One region of the Marinobacter sp. UBA2688 genome, then DNA from elsewhere that is predicted to be linked to it. Evidence: predicted binding sites of a transcription regulator. Region 1 holds the regulator's gene; the other holds the start of a gene.
What was found. Region 1 encodes LexA, which represses DNA repair genes until DNA is damaged. Its sites were predicted from a motif close to CTGTNTNNNNANACAG; they were not measured.
Positions count from the first base shown of each region.

Region 2: a site for LexA is predicted at 4,163-4,178, ahead of imuA (translesion DNA synthesis-associated protein ImuA). Genes of this name have one in related genera too.

Region 1 covers NZ_DELU01000021.1:18,054-24,709, forward strand. The annotation lists gene B3M52_RS09505 (gamma-glutamyl-gamma-aminobutyrate hydrolase family protein) at 1-562, opposite strand, end outside; gene B3M52_RS09510 (amidoligase family protein) at 555-1,550, opposite strand; gene lexA (transcriptional repressor LexA) at 1,728-2,336, shown strand; gene B3M52_RS09520 (cell division inhibitor SulA) at 2,502-2,912, shown strand; gene B3M52_RS09525 (hypothetical protein) at 2,916-3,176, opposite strand; gene B3M52_RS09530 (DUF6586 family protein) at 3,228-3,704, opposite strand; gene B3M52_RS09535 (DUF1329 domain-containing protein) at 3,965-5,323, shown strand; gene B3M52_RS09540 (hypothetical protein) at 5,390-5,716, shown strand; gene B3M52_RS09545 (sigma-54 dependent transcriptional regulator) at 5,788-6,656, shown strand, end outside.
Region 2 covers NZ_DELU01000010.1:425,143-431,798, reverse strand. The annotation lists gene B3M52_RS06735 (error-prone DNA polymerase) at 1-2,029, opposite strand, end outside; gene B3M52_RS06730 (Y-family DNA polymerase) at 2,029-3,447, opposite strand; gene imuA (translesion DNA synthesis-associated protein ImuA) at 3,456-4,145, opposite strand; gene B3M52_RS06720 (4a-hydroxytetrahydrobiopterin dehydratase) at 4,273-4,620, shown strand; gene B3M52_RS06715 (YrhK family protein) at 4,652-4,927, shown strand; gene B3M52_RS06710 (hypothetical protein) at 5,441-5,965, shown strand; gene B3M52_RS06705 (hypothetical protein) at 6,238-6,656, shown strand, end outside.

The sequences.
Region 1 (6,656 bases):
AGTCGTTGTCCACGGCGACAACGCGGAGATGTGTGCCCAGTTTTTTGATGCTCTGGCTGTGGATGCGGTTCGCGCCAATCACCGGGCTGCGCATCACCTCTCCCAGGCGGCTGTCACTGACGACCCGAACAGTCTGTAGCGGTAACAGTAACGGCCGGTGGCGGGTGTTCACCCGCAGAGGTGTCACGTTCTGGCACAAAGATCCGCCGCGGAAAATATTGATAAACTGGGCGCCGCGGCAGATACCCAGTACCGGGATGTTCAATTCTTCTGCACGGGACAGCAGACGAACATCGGTTTCGTCGCGGCGCACGTCATACCGGGCGGTTACCTGAGGAGTCTGGCCGTACCGCGAAGGGTGCACGTGGGTACCACCGGAGAGCACAAGGCCGTCGAGCAACGAGACGTCCACCTTCGAACCCGGGCGGATAAAATGGGTTCGCGCACCGTGGAGGCGCAGCGCGAAGGTGATCAGCCGGTGGGCGAGGCTGCGGCGTGCCGGGCCGCTGATGCCAATCGTAAGGCCCGGATGTTCAGGCTTATCTACCGGGCTTTCAGACATAGTTCCCGGACCGAAGCCACTGGTCAGACGTGTCTAACCAGCTGTGGGTCAGGTTATGGAGGCTCAGTTTGCGACTGTTGCGAAACTCCGTAACCAGTTTCGATAAGTCATCAGCGTTGGCCACCAGTTGTTCCAGCACAATCCAGTCATTCCAAACCGTGGAAAAATGCCAGTCAGGGTTATCAATGTCGCAGTCGGGTAGCCGGTAATGCAGCGTTGGCCGGCTTTTGATGCGCTCATCCTCCACATATTCTGCGAGCAAATCGCTGTTCAGGTGTGCGAACAGCGGGAGCAGGTCCAGGGCCTTGTTGCGGGTTGGATTGTAATGCAGGTAGTCCCGCATTAATTGCTCCATGTCCGGCGCATAATCCTCTGAAATCAGAAGGTCAATGTAGGTGCTGCTCCAGGGCTCAATGTAGCTGGTCAGCTTACGGCTGAAATCGATCTGGTGGCGTGCCTTCAGCCACTCGTAGAGCGCAGCGAAGGCCCGCAGGTAGCGCACCAGCGTTGTGGCTCTGAGGTCCGGTAGCTCCGGGTTCAATTGCAAACCAAAGGCATAATAGAGCGCCTCCCGGCTGCCGAGTGCGCCTGCTCTTCGCAGCTCATCGCAAAGTGTCTCTATGCGTTCCAGCTTACTGAAAGCCAGCGGAGGGCTGACGATCTCCAGGGGCACGATTTTCTCGGCGGCTGCGTCGATCACGCTCATGGCCTGGCCGCCAAGTTCCCTGACGGACTCGGGAAGACGCTCGTCGGCCAGATCAAGGTCCTTTATCGGGTCCGAATCCAGTTCGATGGTAAAGTCACCGAGTTCCGTTTCAACCTCGGACACATAGCGCGCAACAGACTTTCCGGTACCTCCCAGCAGTTTTGCGGACAGCGAGACGAGATCTTCGTAACCGAGGCCGGACAACTCAATTTCAACGCCAACTCTGCGTTCCTTGCCATCATCCGTCTTGAGGATGTCCGGTAACCTACATCTGTTGCTCATTCAGGCGACTCCCTATTTTGGTTGTGATTACCTTAACACAGTCATACGTCAGGGCGCGGTGGACGGCCACCCAGTGCGGCTCAAGGAAAAATTGCGTTTACAGGGTTTACACTGGATAAAACACTGTATATAGTCAAATAACTGTATATAAAAACAGGGCTAACCGGGGCAACCTAAATGAAGCTGACAGCTAGGCAGACACAGGTACTGGATATTATTCGTCGCTACCTTGACGAGACCGGGTATCCGCCGACCCGTGCAGAAATCGCGGCGGAACTTGGGTTTCGTTCCGCCAATGCCGCAGAAGAACATCTGCGGGCACTGGCCCGAAAAGGCGCCATCGAGATGGTGCCGGGAGCCAGCCGGGGAATACGTCTTCCCGATGTAGAGGCTGACCTTGGTTTGCCAGTGATCGGTCAGGTGGCGGCCGGTAGCCCCATATTGGCCCAGGAGCATATCGAAGACCATTGCACCCTGCAGCCTGAATTTTTCTCGCCCTCGGCGGATTATTTGCTCAGGGTACGCGGCATGAGCATGAAGGACATTGGCATCCTTGACGGCGACCTGTTGGCGGTGCACCGCACCCACGATGTGCACAACGGACAAGTGGTTGTGGCGAGGGTAGGTGAGGAAGTCACGGTCAAACGGTTCCGTAAGGAAGGCTCGAAAGTGTACTTGATCGCCGAGAACGAGGAATTCGAACCCATAGAAGTGGATCTGACAGAACAGGAACTCTTCATTGAGGGGCTCGGCGTCGGGGTCATACGGCGCTCGGACCTTCACTGACACCCCCAGGGTGTCCGGACATATCCGGCTGTGTTTCGTTGAGTGTTGAACACCGCGGGCGCGGCTTAACGGCAGGTGAGGCTTATCATGGAACAACTCAGCTTTAATCAGAATCTGGCTTATGCTCACGGAGGCGGCAGGTTTGTCGGTTCAGAGGTTGCCGGTATGAGCGACCATGATACCGTCAGGGCGCCTGCTGTCAGGAGTCGCCCAGCCAAACCGGCAGGCAATGTGACCGAAATCATTTTGCCCGAAGGGCAGGTTGAGAACTTCCAGCTATTGCTACCGATGCTTACGCAGTTGAATCAGGAGAAGCGTTGGTTAGCCTGGATTGATCCGCCCCAAAGCCTTGTCAGTAAGTGGCAGACCATGCGTGGCATCGTTGCAGGCGAACTGTTGGTGTTGAGGTCTACTCCTGACTACCCAGCCGGGGAGCTTGCCGAGCGAGCACTGAGCGCAGGCACCTGTCACGCTGTGGTCATGTGGACCCACAAGCTCGGGCGCGAAGCGCTCGCGTCACTGGAGCAGGCTTCGGCTCGGGGTAACAGTCATGGTGTGGTGCTGCGCCAGCGCTGATCGTCAATGAAGTGTGTAGGAGGGCCGGATGTCCTGAGTGTCCGGCTCTTCGTCTTCCCAGTCGATATCATGGGCAACGTTACCGACGGCCTCAATACCGGCTGCAATCATGGCCTTGGCCACGTTCATGTCCCGGTCTTCCATCATCTCCCTGGCTTCCGTCGAAAATGATATCTGGACCAGTGGTGCACTGTCGTCGTCGATGCGGCGAAGCGCATAGTCTCCGTTGCTCAGTTGTACAATCTCGAAAAACGATGGTGACATTAAGTTAGCCTTTCAGTTCATTCCTGTTGGGTCCGGCAACGCCGTGGTTCATTACCATTCGCTGTGCCGATCCTCGAGGATATCGATAAAGTGTTTCATCGCGCCCAGAGTGGTTTCCAGAGCCTGCTTTGAGCGATCCGGGCCGGTGTTAGCTGCAACCGCAATCACGTTTTCATTGCTGACCGTTTTTCGGGTCACCGGGGGATTGCCCTGATGACGCTCAAGCTGCTCGAGATGACTCCACCAACTCCGCCCGTCACTGGCCAGCTGCTCCAGTTCTGTCATTTCCGGGCTGTGGGTTCCGATCAGCTCATCCAGTGCCTCAAGGTCATCAGGCTGGCTATGTTTGTGCTGATACACCCTGGCGATCATTACCAGCGTCAGTTTTCGAGCCCTCAGCCCTAGCTCTATGCTGCCTTGCAGCAGGGCTTCTTTCGTTGGAACGGTGTCGCTGTGCTCCAGCTGCCCCAACAGGTTGCGAGCCAGGAATATTTTCTGGGAAACCAATGAATGCCACTGCGAAGCCATGGTAGTACCTGAGAGCGGTTCACTGCTGTGCGATGAATTAATCGCCAACTATAACATTTTTCATTGTGAATTTCTCCTCCCACCGTTGGTTTGGTGGTTTTGACAAGAAACTACAAAGATTCACTTGAAACGGTCGTTTGAATTTGGCAAAAAGGCGCCCCGATTGAATAACATTTGATCGCCTGTTGTTGTTTCCGGCGTAGGCATGCCAAACCGCGAATGACACATGGGTTGATCGGTTACCTTGGAGGTAGAAGGGAATGCGGAACCAATGGGTCACGGGTTTTACAGTGGCATTGTTTGGGTTGTCAGGCGTTGCGTTGGCAAAGGTCAGTGAATCCGAAGCTCAGCGGCTGGCTAGCGAGCTGACTCCAGTTGGAGCTGAGCGGCAGGGCAATGCCTCTGGCAGCATTCCGGCGTGGACAGGTGGGCTAACCAAGCCGCCCGCTAGTTGGAAACCGGGGCAGGTGGAAACCAACCCGTTTCCCGAGGATGAGCCTCTGTTTGTTATTACCGGCGCGAATGTGGATCTATATCGCGACAAGCTGACCGACGGACACATCCGTATGCTTGAGCAATATGGCCCGGAATTTGTGATGCCGGTGTACCAGACCCGTCGTACCGCGGCCTTCCCGGAAGATGTGTACGAAAAGTCCCGGGAGAATGCCCGCAGCGCGGAACTTCTGGCGAACGGAAACGGTGTGCGTGACACCATCATGACCAGCCCCTTCCCGATTCCAAAGAATGGCCTGGAGGTGATCTGGAACCACATCCTGCGTTATCGCGGAGAGGAACTGTCGTTCCGTAGCGCTTCAGCGACGCCCCAGGTGAACGGTTCCTACAACCAGGTTGTTAACCAGTACGACTATTACTTTGCCTACAGCCGCCGCGGCGCGAACCTCGCCGATATCGATAACAAGATTTTTTACCTGAAAACCGACACCATCGCGCCATCCAGTCTCGCGGGCACCATCACTCTGGTTCATGAAACCCTGGATCAGATTCGCTCACCCCGGCTCGCGTGGCGATACGATGCCGGCTCAAGGCGGCTGCGCCGGTCACCGAACCTGGCCTATGAAACCGATCTGCCGAACTCTTCATCCCTCCGCTCGGTTGATCAGAAAGACATGTACAATGGCGCCCCTAACCAGTACGACTGGGAGCTGAAAGGCAAGCGTGAGATCTTCGTGCCCTACAATGCCTACAAGCTTCACGACGCGGATGTCCAGCCGGACGATGTCATTCGGCCACAGCACATCAACCAGGAGTTGGCCCGATACGAGCTACATCGGGTATGGGTTGTCGAAGCGAAACTGCGGACCGGTATCAGTCATATCTATTCCCGCAGGGTGTTCTACGTCGACGAAGATAGCTGGCAGATTCTTGCCACGGAGGAGTACGACAGCAATGATGAACTCTGGCGGGTGTCCGAAGCTCACAACATCAGCTACTACAGTGAGCCGGTATTCTGGACTACCATGGAGATGACTTACGATCTGAACGCCCAGCGGTATTACATCGATGGTCTGGATAACGGCTTCCCCGCCTATGATTTCGAGCCAGGCTTCCGTGGTAATCAGTTTTCTGCCTCGGCAGCCCGGAGAGCAGCCCGCCGCTGATGACTGGCAGCCCCGGGCCGGTTGAGGCACGGGGCGCTACCGGACCGTTTTCAAGGAGATGCAATTATGTCGGTACCGGAACAGCTAGAGGCAGTGGATACCCTGGTTGAACACCTGAAGACCGCGCTTGCGGAGAAGAACTGGGACGAACTGTCCCGTCTGAATGAGCTGGTCAAACCGACGATCGAGCCAGTTATGGCGGCCCTTGAGGCCGGCGAGCTGAGCCCTGAGCCAGTCAGGGAAAGGCTGGCAGCCTTGCAGACATTCTGTGATCGTGCCAATATTTCGGCAAATGAAGCCAAGGCGGAAGCCCAGAAAGCGCTGAAAGGGGTGAACCAGAACCGCAGCGCGGCAAAAGCCTATCAAAACGTCTCGTTAAATCGGCCAAAATAGCGTCATAAAATTGACTCAGGCCCACTTACAGTCTTAAATACCGCACAAATCCCCGCAAGAGATTCGTTTGGATGTCGAAGAATAACAAGGTGCTGGTGCTCAGCGAGGACGATGCGAAAAGACGTGACATTTCTACCATTCTTGAGTTTATCGGCGAAGAGGGCATTGTCGTTGGGGCCGATGCCCATTCACTGCTGAGCAGCGGTGACGCTGAGGATCTGGAGTCAATTTCCGTTGCCGTTGTTAACGGCGAGGACGATGGCGTGACCGCAGTGATTTCAACCGTGTGCGAGGTCGCTCAGGGGGTGCCTTTGCTGTTGGTTGGCGACCCTGATCTGGCGGGCCTCTCCGACGACGAGACAAGCCGGGTAATTGCCCGCATGGAATGGCCGCTTAACTACACCAAATTCGTGGACTCGCTCTACCGTGCACAGATCTACCGGGATCAGTTTGCACGTTCCCGTGAACGGGGACAGCAACGTGGTCTACAGCTTTTCCGTAGCCTTGTTGGTACGAGTCGAAAAGTGCAATCGGTACGCCAATTAATGGAGCAGGTGGCCGACAAGGATGTGAGTGTGCTGATTACTGGCGAGTCGGGAACGGGCAAGGAAGTGGTGGCGCGAAACCTCCATTACCATTCCTCTCGTCGCGACAAGCCCTTCGTGCCGGTCAACTGCGGTGCCATTCCAGCGGAATTACTGGAAAGCGAATTGTTCGGGCACGAGAAGGGCGCGTTCACCGGCGCGATCACGTCGCGGGTAGGTCGGTTTGAAATGGCCGAGGGGGGCACCCTGTTTCTAGACGAGATCGGCGACATGCCGTTGAACATGCAGGTCAAGATTCTGCGGGTTCTGCAGGAACGCACTTATGAGCGTGTTGGCAGTAACCGGACTCAGTCAGCCGACGTCAGGGTCATTGCCGCGACTCATAAACATCTCGA
Region 2 (6,656 bases), on a different contig from region 1:
CGGCTTCACCGGCAGAGAAGCCAGCGGCCACCATGGCCAGCTTGATCACCTGCTCCTGGAAAATAGGCACACCCAGGGTGCGCTCCAGAACGTTCCGTACAGCGTCGTTGGGATAGTCCACCGGCTCCAGGCCATGCTTGCGACGCAGATAGGGGTGAACCATGTCACCCTGGATAGGGCCGGGGCGGACGATGGCCACCTCGATCACCAGATCGTAGTACTTTTCCGGTTTCAGACGCGGCAACATGTTGATCTGGGCACGGGATTCCACCTGGAAAACACCGATGCTGTCGCCTTTTTGCAACATGGCATAGGTGGCGGGATCTTCCAGGGGAATATCCTGCATGGAAAAAGGAGCACCCTTTTCCTCACTGATCAGGTCCAGGGCCTTGCGGATGGCCGTGAGCATGCCCAGGGCAAGCACGTCCACTTTCATCAGGCCCAGGCTTTCCAGATCGTCCTTGTCCCACTGTATGACGGTACGGTCCGCCATGGCGGCGTTCTCCACCGGTACCAACTCGGCCAATGGCCCGGCACTGATGACAAAACCACCGACATGCTGGGACAGGTGGCGGGGGAAGCCCAACAGGGTATTCACCAGGGTAAAGAACTGGTCGGCCACTTTCGGGTTGCGGGTGAGGTGTTTGTCGAGAATCTGCTGGCGCCAGTTGCTGGCCTTGTCCCGCCAATCGATGCCTTCCAAAAGCTGTTCCACCATGGCGGGATCAAAACCCAAGGCTTTGCCCACATCCCGGATGGCGCTGCGCGGCCGGTAGCGGATCACCGTGGCGGCCAGGGCTGCGCGTTCCCGGCTGTAACGCCGGTAGATGTACTGGATAACTTCTTCCCGCCGTTCATGCTCGAAATCCACATCAATATCGGGTGGTTCACCGCGATCCTTTGATATGAAACGCTCGAACAGCAACTCCACACGGGCCGGGTTGACCTCGGTGATGCCCAGGCAATAGCACACGGCAGAGTTGGCAGCCGACCCGCGGCCCTGGCACAGAATGCCTTTGCTGCGGGCGAAGGCGACAATATCCTGGATAGTGAGGAAGTAGTGCTCGTACTTCATCTCTGATATCAGGCTTAGTTCCTTGCGTATCAGCCTCTGAACGCTTGGTGGCGTGCCGTTTGGGTATCGCCGGCGTTCACCGTCGTGGGTCAGTTGTTTCAGGTAGGCCGCTGGCGATGTTCCGGCCGGCACCAGATCCGGTGGGTATTCGTACCGCAAGCTACCCGGTTCGAAAGTACATTGCTCAGCAATTACCAGGGTTTCCCTGAGCCAGGCTTCCGGAAACAGGCGATCAAGAACCGGTAATGGTCGAAGGTAGCGCTCCCCGTTCTGGAACAGGCAATGGCCGGCGTTCTCCAGGTTGGTGTGGTTGCGCAGGGCTGTGAGCACATCCTGCAACGGTTGCCGCTCGCGGCTGTGCATATGCACCTCTCCGGTGGCGGCTATCGGACAACGCAGGTGGTCTGCCAGCCAGCGTGCCCGGGCCAGTTGCTGCTCCTCTCCGGATTCAAGAGTGCGGGCTGCGGCTATCCAGAGATTCGGCTCGAACAGGCGCTGAAGCCATTCACCACAGGCCAGGGCCTGGTCTGCATCTGCAACGGTGGGTGAGGGTGGCAGCCACAGGCACACACAATCGTCCAGGGAATGGGTCTCGATATCCCGGAAGAATAACCGGTACTGGCCTTTCTCCGCTTGCCGTCGGCCAGTGGTGATCAACTGGCAAAGCTGACCATAACCCTTGCGGGTGCGGGCCAGCAGGATGAAGCGGGGAGTAGCCGCTCCGGGTGGGGCATCGTCAAGTTCAAACCAGCTGCCGGTGATCAGCTTTACCGGGCTGTCTTTCAGTGCGGCCCAGGCCCGAGGAATGCCAGCCACTGAGCAGGCATCTGTGATGGCCAGTGCAGAGTAGCCCAGCTCCAGTGCTTGCTCGGCCAGTTCATGGGGATGTGAGGCCCCGGTCAGGAAGGTGAAATTGCTGAAGCAGAAGAGTTCGGCATAGCTGAAGTTGTCCATCAGCCAAACCAGCCATGCACAAACCAGCCATCCCGCACATCCCGGAACACCCAGGCAAGCTGGCCGGTGGACAGCTCGGCAATGTAATAATCCCGGTGAACCCGCTGGCCATCCCACCAACCTCCACTGATCCGTTCCGGGCCCGAAAACCACATGGTCGGAGCTTCGGCCAGCGGTTGTGGCCCTTTGAGTAACCATAAAGGACGACGGGGTAACTGGTCGGGAGAAGGAAGGCGGCTATGATTTTTCCGCTGCACTTCGGAGGCCGACCAGGCCCGTTCGGGCCGGTGATCCGCCTGCGGCGATAACTGCCGTAATGAATGTCCGCCAAGCCGTGCCTGCAGACGGCTGATCAGGGTGTGCCAGGCTTCGTTCAGATCCTGCGTTTCACCCAGAAGATCCTGGCCAGGGGCCACTTCCCGCCCCAGGAAGCGTTTAACGGACAGCACTAATGAGATCACCGGAGCCCTTAACGGGTGCTGCTCAAACCGTAGGCGGATAAGATTCAGAAATGCTTCGGCCCGATGCTCGGGGCCGGAGGTGCGAACCCGAATGCGGGTAGGCTCCTCATGCCGGTGCTGCAGGACCAGCAGCAGGCTGTCGGTATCCTGCTGTCGCCAGCACAGGTCTTCCTCGAGTTCTGACAGAATGCGCTGCAGGGGGAACAGCAGGCCCTGGGACTGCTCAATCTCCTGCACAAAATCCGCCTGCTGGCGAAAGGTGTGGGGCGGTTGCCAGGGTGTTTGTGGGTCCGCGCGGTTACCCTGGATCTTCTGCACATACGCGAGGGTTTCCGGCGACAGACGGCGGGCCAGTTCACTGGCAGGCAGTGCGAAGACCTCATCCAGGGTGTTCAGGCCGAGCCGTTGCAGACGGGTACAGGTTTTGTCATCGAACTCTGCCGTCAGCAGGGGCATCTGCCCCAGTGTACGCAGGATATGGCCTTTGTCCGCCGTGCACTCGCCCTTGCCGGCCCGGGCAATCAGCCGGGCGGCCAGTGGTGTGTGGCCGATGGCTGTCCAGGCGTTAAGCTGGCGTTCCTCCAGCCCCTGTTCCACCGTTTGCCAGACGGCTGCCAGCCCACCGTAAAGCCGCTGCAGGCTGCCCACTTCCGCCAACAGGCCATTCGGGGGTACCAATATGATATGAGCCGCGTACCGGTATAGCCAGCGCGCCTGGTCTTCCAGTATCCGGGCTTCCTGTTGGTGGTCCGCCCTGAGCATACGCAGCTCCGGAACCAGGCTGATAGCGGTTTTCAGGCGCATGCCAGCGCGTACTCCCTGGGCATAAGCTTCCGGGCAGGCCTGGATAATCTTCTGGCCGGAGCCTTCCACAACAGCCAGCGCCCCCTGGTTTTCGCGGGAGCGGCGAATATGGTCTAGCAACAGGTGAGGAAAATGCAGGTACAGCCAGAGCATGATACGCCTTACCCGGTCTTGCCGGCCCAGGGGCCCTGGACCACCCGGGGGGCTTCCCGGAAGGCCAGATCCGCCCGGTGAGCCATGGCTACGGAGCAACATTGGCCGGGCCAACTGCCGCGACGTTTCAGAACATTGACCTTGAGCGCCTGTTGACTTCCTGCTGTCAGATCCAGGCGTAGCGCCGCCGGGGAGTTTTGTTCGGCATGACGCCGTTCGCGGAACAGCACGCACACATTGCTGCCGGCCTCCGCGGCCAGTTGCAAGCGCCGTATGTCACGGGCGGCCAGTTTTCCGGGCCAGGCCATCACCAGGCCGGTGACCGGTGAACGCAGGCAGTTTTCCAGTGTCCACAGGAAGTCGCCATCGTCTTCGGTGTTGATCAGTATGACCTGATCCAGATTGACCCCTTCGCGGGCCAGGGCAGGGGCGTAGGGTGTATGGGGAGGGTTCAGCCAGAAGACGGTCTTACCTGCCTGAGAAAGCCGTTGCATCAGGGGTAGCAGCAGGTGCAGCTCACCAATGCCGGGCTCATCCAGCAGGCACTCACTCAACGCCCCACGGGGCCAGCCAACACCGCCGAGCTGGTTGTCCAGCACCTGGTAACCGGTTGGCTCCGTTGGCCGACCAGTGCGGGTATGGTGCTGACCCTGCCACACACGGTCGTCCTGCATCAGCGTATTCAGAATCTCGCTCATGGAAAGTTCTCTATATACTGTTTAAATATACAGTATTCTGAAAAAGACAGGATTTCAAGCAGTGGGTTGATAATGTGGCGGAACGAACCCACGCTTAGTAGTACAGCCATCAACCATGGAGGTTGAAATGAGTGAACTGACGAAACAAAGCTGTGAAGCCTGCAGCGCAGATGCTCCCACAGTCACTGCCGATCAGAAGCAAGCCCTGGGTAAAGATGTACCCGACTGGCAGGAGATTGAGCTGGACGGGGAGGAACAGTTACAGCGAGTGTTCAAGCTCAAGAATTTCGCCCAGGCCCAGGCATTTACCAACAAGGTGGGTGACCTGGCCGAAGAGGAAGGGCACCACCCCGCCATCCTTCTGGAATATGGCAAGGTCACCGTACGCTGGTGGACCCACAAGATAGGCGGCCTGCACAAAAACGATTACATCATGGCGGCGCGCACCGACGCAGCCTACAAAGACATGCAATAATTCACCAAACCCACCGGAAACAGGATGTGTAATGGCTGAAGACCGTACAGATAACCCACTAACCTTTCGGTTAGGCCATGAAGAACTGGTTATACGGCGCCGTTACGAAGTGCTCAGCATCATCAATGATTTCCTGATCGCCATCTGGTTTCTGGTGGGCAGCATCCTGTTTTTGTTTCCCGAACACGAGAAGGCGGCCATTTGGCTGTTCATTATTGGCAGTTTCCAATTCCTGATTCGCCCCACCATTCGCCTGATCGGGCATATCCACGTACAGCGCATTCCGGAAAGCCGCTGGGAAAGTTAGAAGGTGTCGTCTATCGGGCTGCGAACTCCAAAGCCTCTTTTGCGAACCATGTGTGTAATAGAAATTGCTCCACCTCTTTTGCCAAACCAGTGTGCGCAGCTGATTCATGAAGCGGGTAGGGTTGTCTGGCAACTTTGGTGGGACATCCAAAATCATAGGCTCAGCCTCCATGCTGTTTATTTGTACAGTATCTTAGGCCTGATTTTGGGTTATTTCACGGTGAAAAGCGGAGATATACGACAATTGTCGCAAAACTTCGTATATTTCGCGCCAATGAGCTGACAACTCTATGAAAGATATGGAATAGTCGTTGAGGATCTATTTTAGATAAGCGAACAGGTGTACTGGGTGAAATATGGCCATTGACGCTTATTTTCAGACTGGTCAGTTGTTGAATGTTTTAATTTATTGAAACTAAAAGAAAATTATGGTCAATGACACCTAGGGTGCATGGAAATAGGCGCGTTTTGGGTAAATGTCATTTGTCGTTGAATTAGCTGTTAGGAATAGACGATGATTGAAGAGCCTGACTGGAAAAAGGGAAGTATTCACTCGGCTGTGCCGGTAGAGGTCAGAGCGCTCATTGGTTCGATCGTAATCTTTCAGGGTTCAATCGAGTTCGAACTAAGGGGTTGCATCTCTGACCTCCTGAAGATTGATAAAGATACTGTGCTGATCCTGACCTCAGAACAATCATACAAGCAATTGATGTCACTTCTATCATCTTTGATGATTAAAGAGCTGGGTACTCAGAATCAGCTTTACAAAGAATTTGCGTTTGCCGCTGGCAAGTTGGATGAGTTTGAGGCATTTAGAAACAAGGTTGCTCATTCTCATTGGTCGCATAGTCTGGAAGATATGTCGTTACAAGAGCGAGCTGCTAGGCACAAATCAACCTCAAAACGGAAGCAGGGCTTGAAGGTTTCTGTTGAGGAAATAGGCGCGGATCAGCTAACTCTCGAATGGCGGAAAGCATTTTTCTATCTAGGGGAGTTATTTAGCCGTGTAAGAAAAGTTGCTGCTGGCCATAGTTCCTAACAAGCGCAGGCACGGCGACGCCCACTACATTGCGCCTGCGCGCATGCTGCAAGCGTTATGTGGGCCACGGTTTGCAGCTTCCAATAAAGGAAAAGTATGAGTAAGAAGCCATTTCAGCGTATTACATTTGTTCAGCTTTCTGATAAAGGCAAGTCTGACGCAATGCGCTGCGATCGATCGGATCTCGATGTTGGCGATTATGTTGAGGCTGAATGCTAAAGCGGCGACTAATATTCGGCGCTATGCAGCGCTGAGGCATGCAGAGGTTATTTATGAGCTATATAATTGCATTTGTCTCTTTTTCAGATTCAGCCAAGGAGTATCCAGTTCAATGTTTTCGCACTGACTTGAAGACTGGTGACGAAGTTCTCGTGCGCAAAACAGATAATCAAATGATAGCAGCGAAAGTTTCACTTTTAAAATATTTAAACTGGGAATGTAGTGCGACGATAGAGTGCCGAAAAGATGAATGCAGCCTAGATAATAGTGGAAATTTTGTTTTGCCCAAAGGCTTTCCCCTGAGTTATGGGCTAGCTAGTCCTGAAGTTTTCATTAAAGCATTAAAAGCTGCAGGGTGGGTGCCATTAAAATCAAGGCAGCGGATGTACAAGGCTGTTCTTGCAAATACAAACTCAACCGACATTTCCTATATCTTCGTAAGAAAAAACGGCGTAGATATACAGATTCTTCC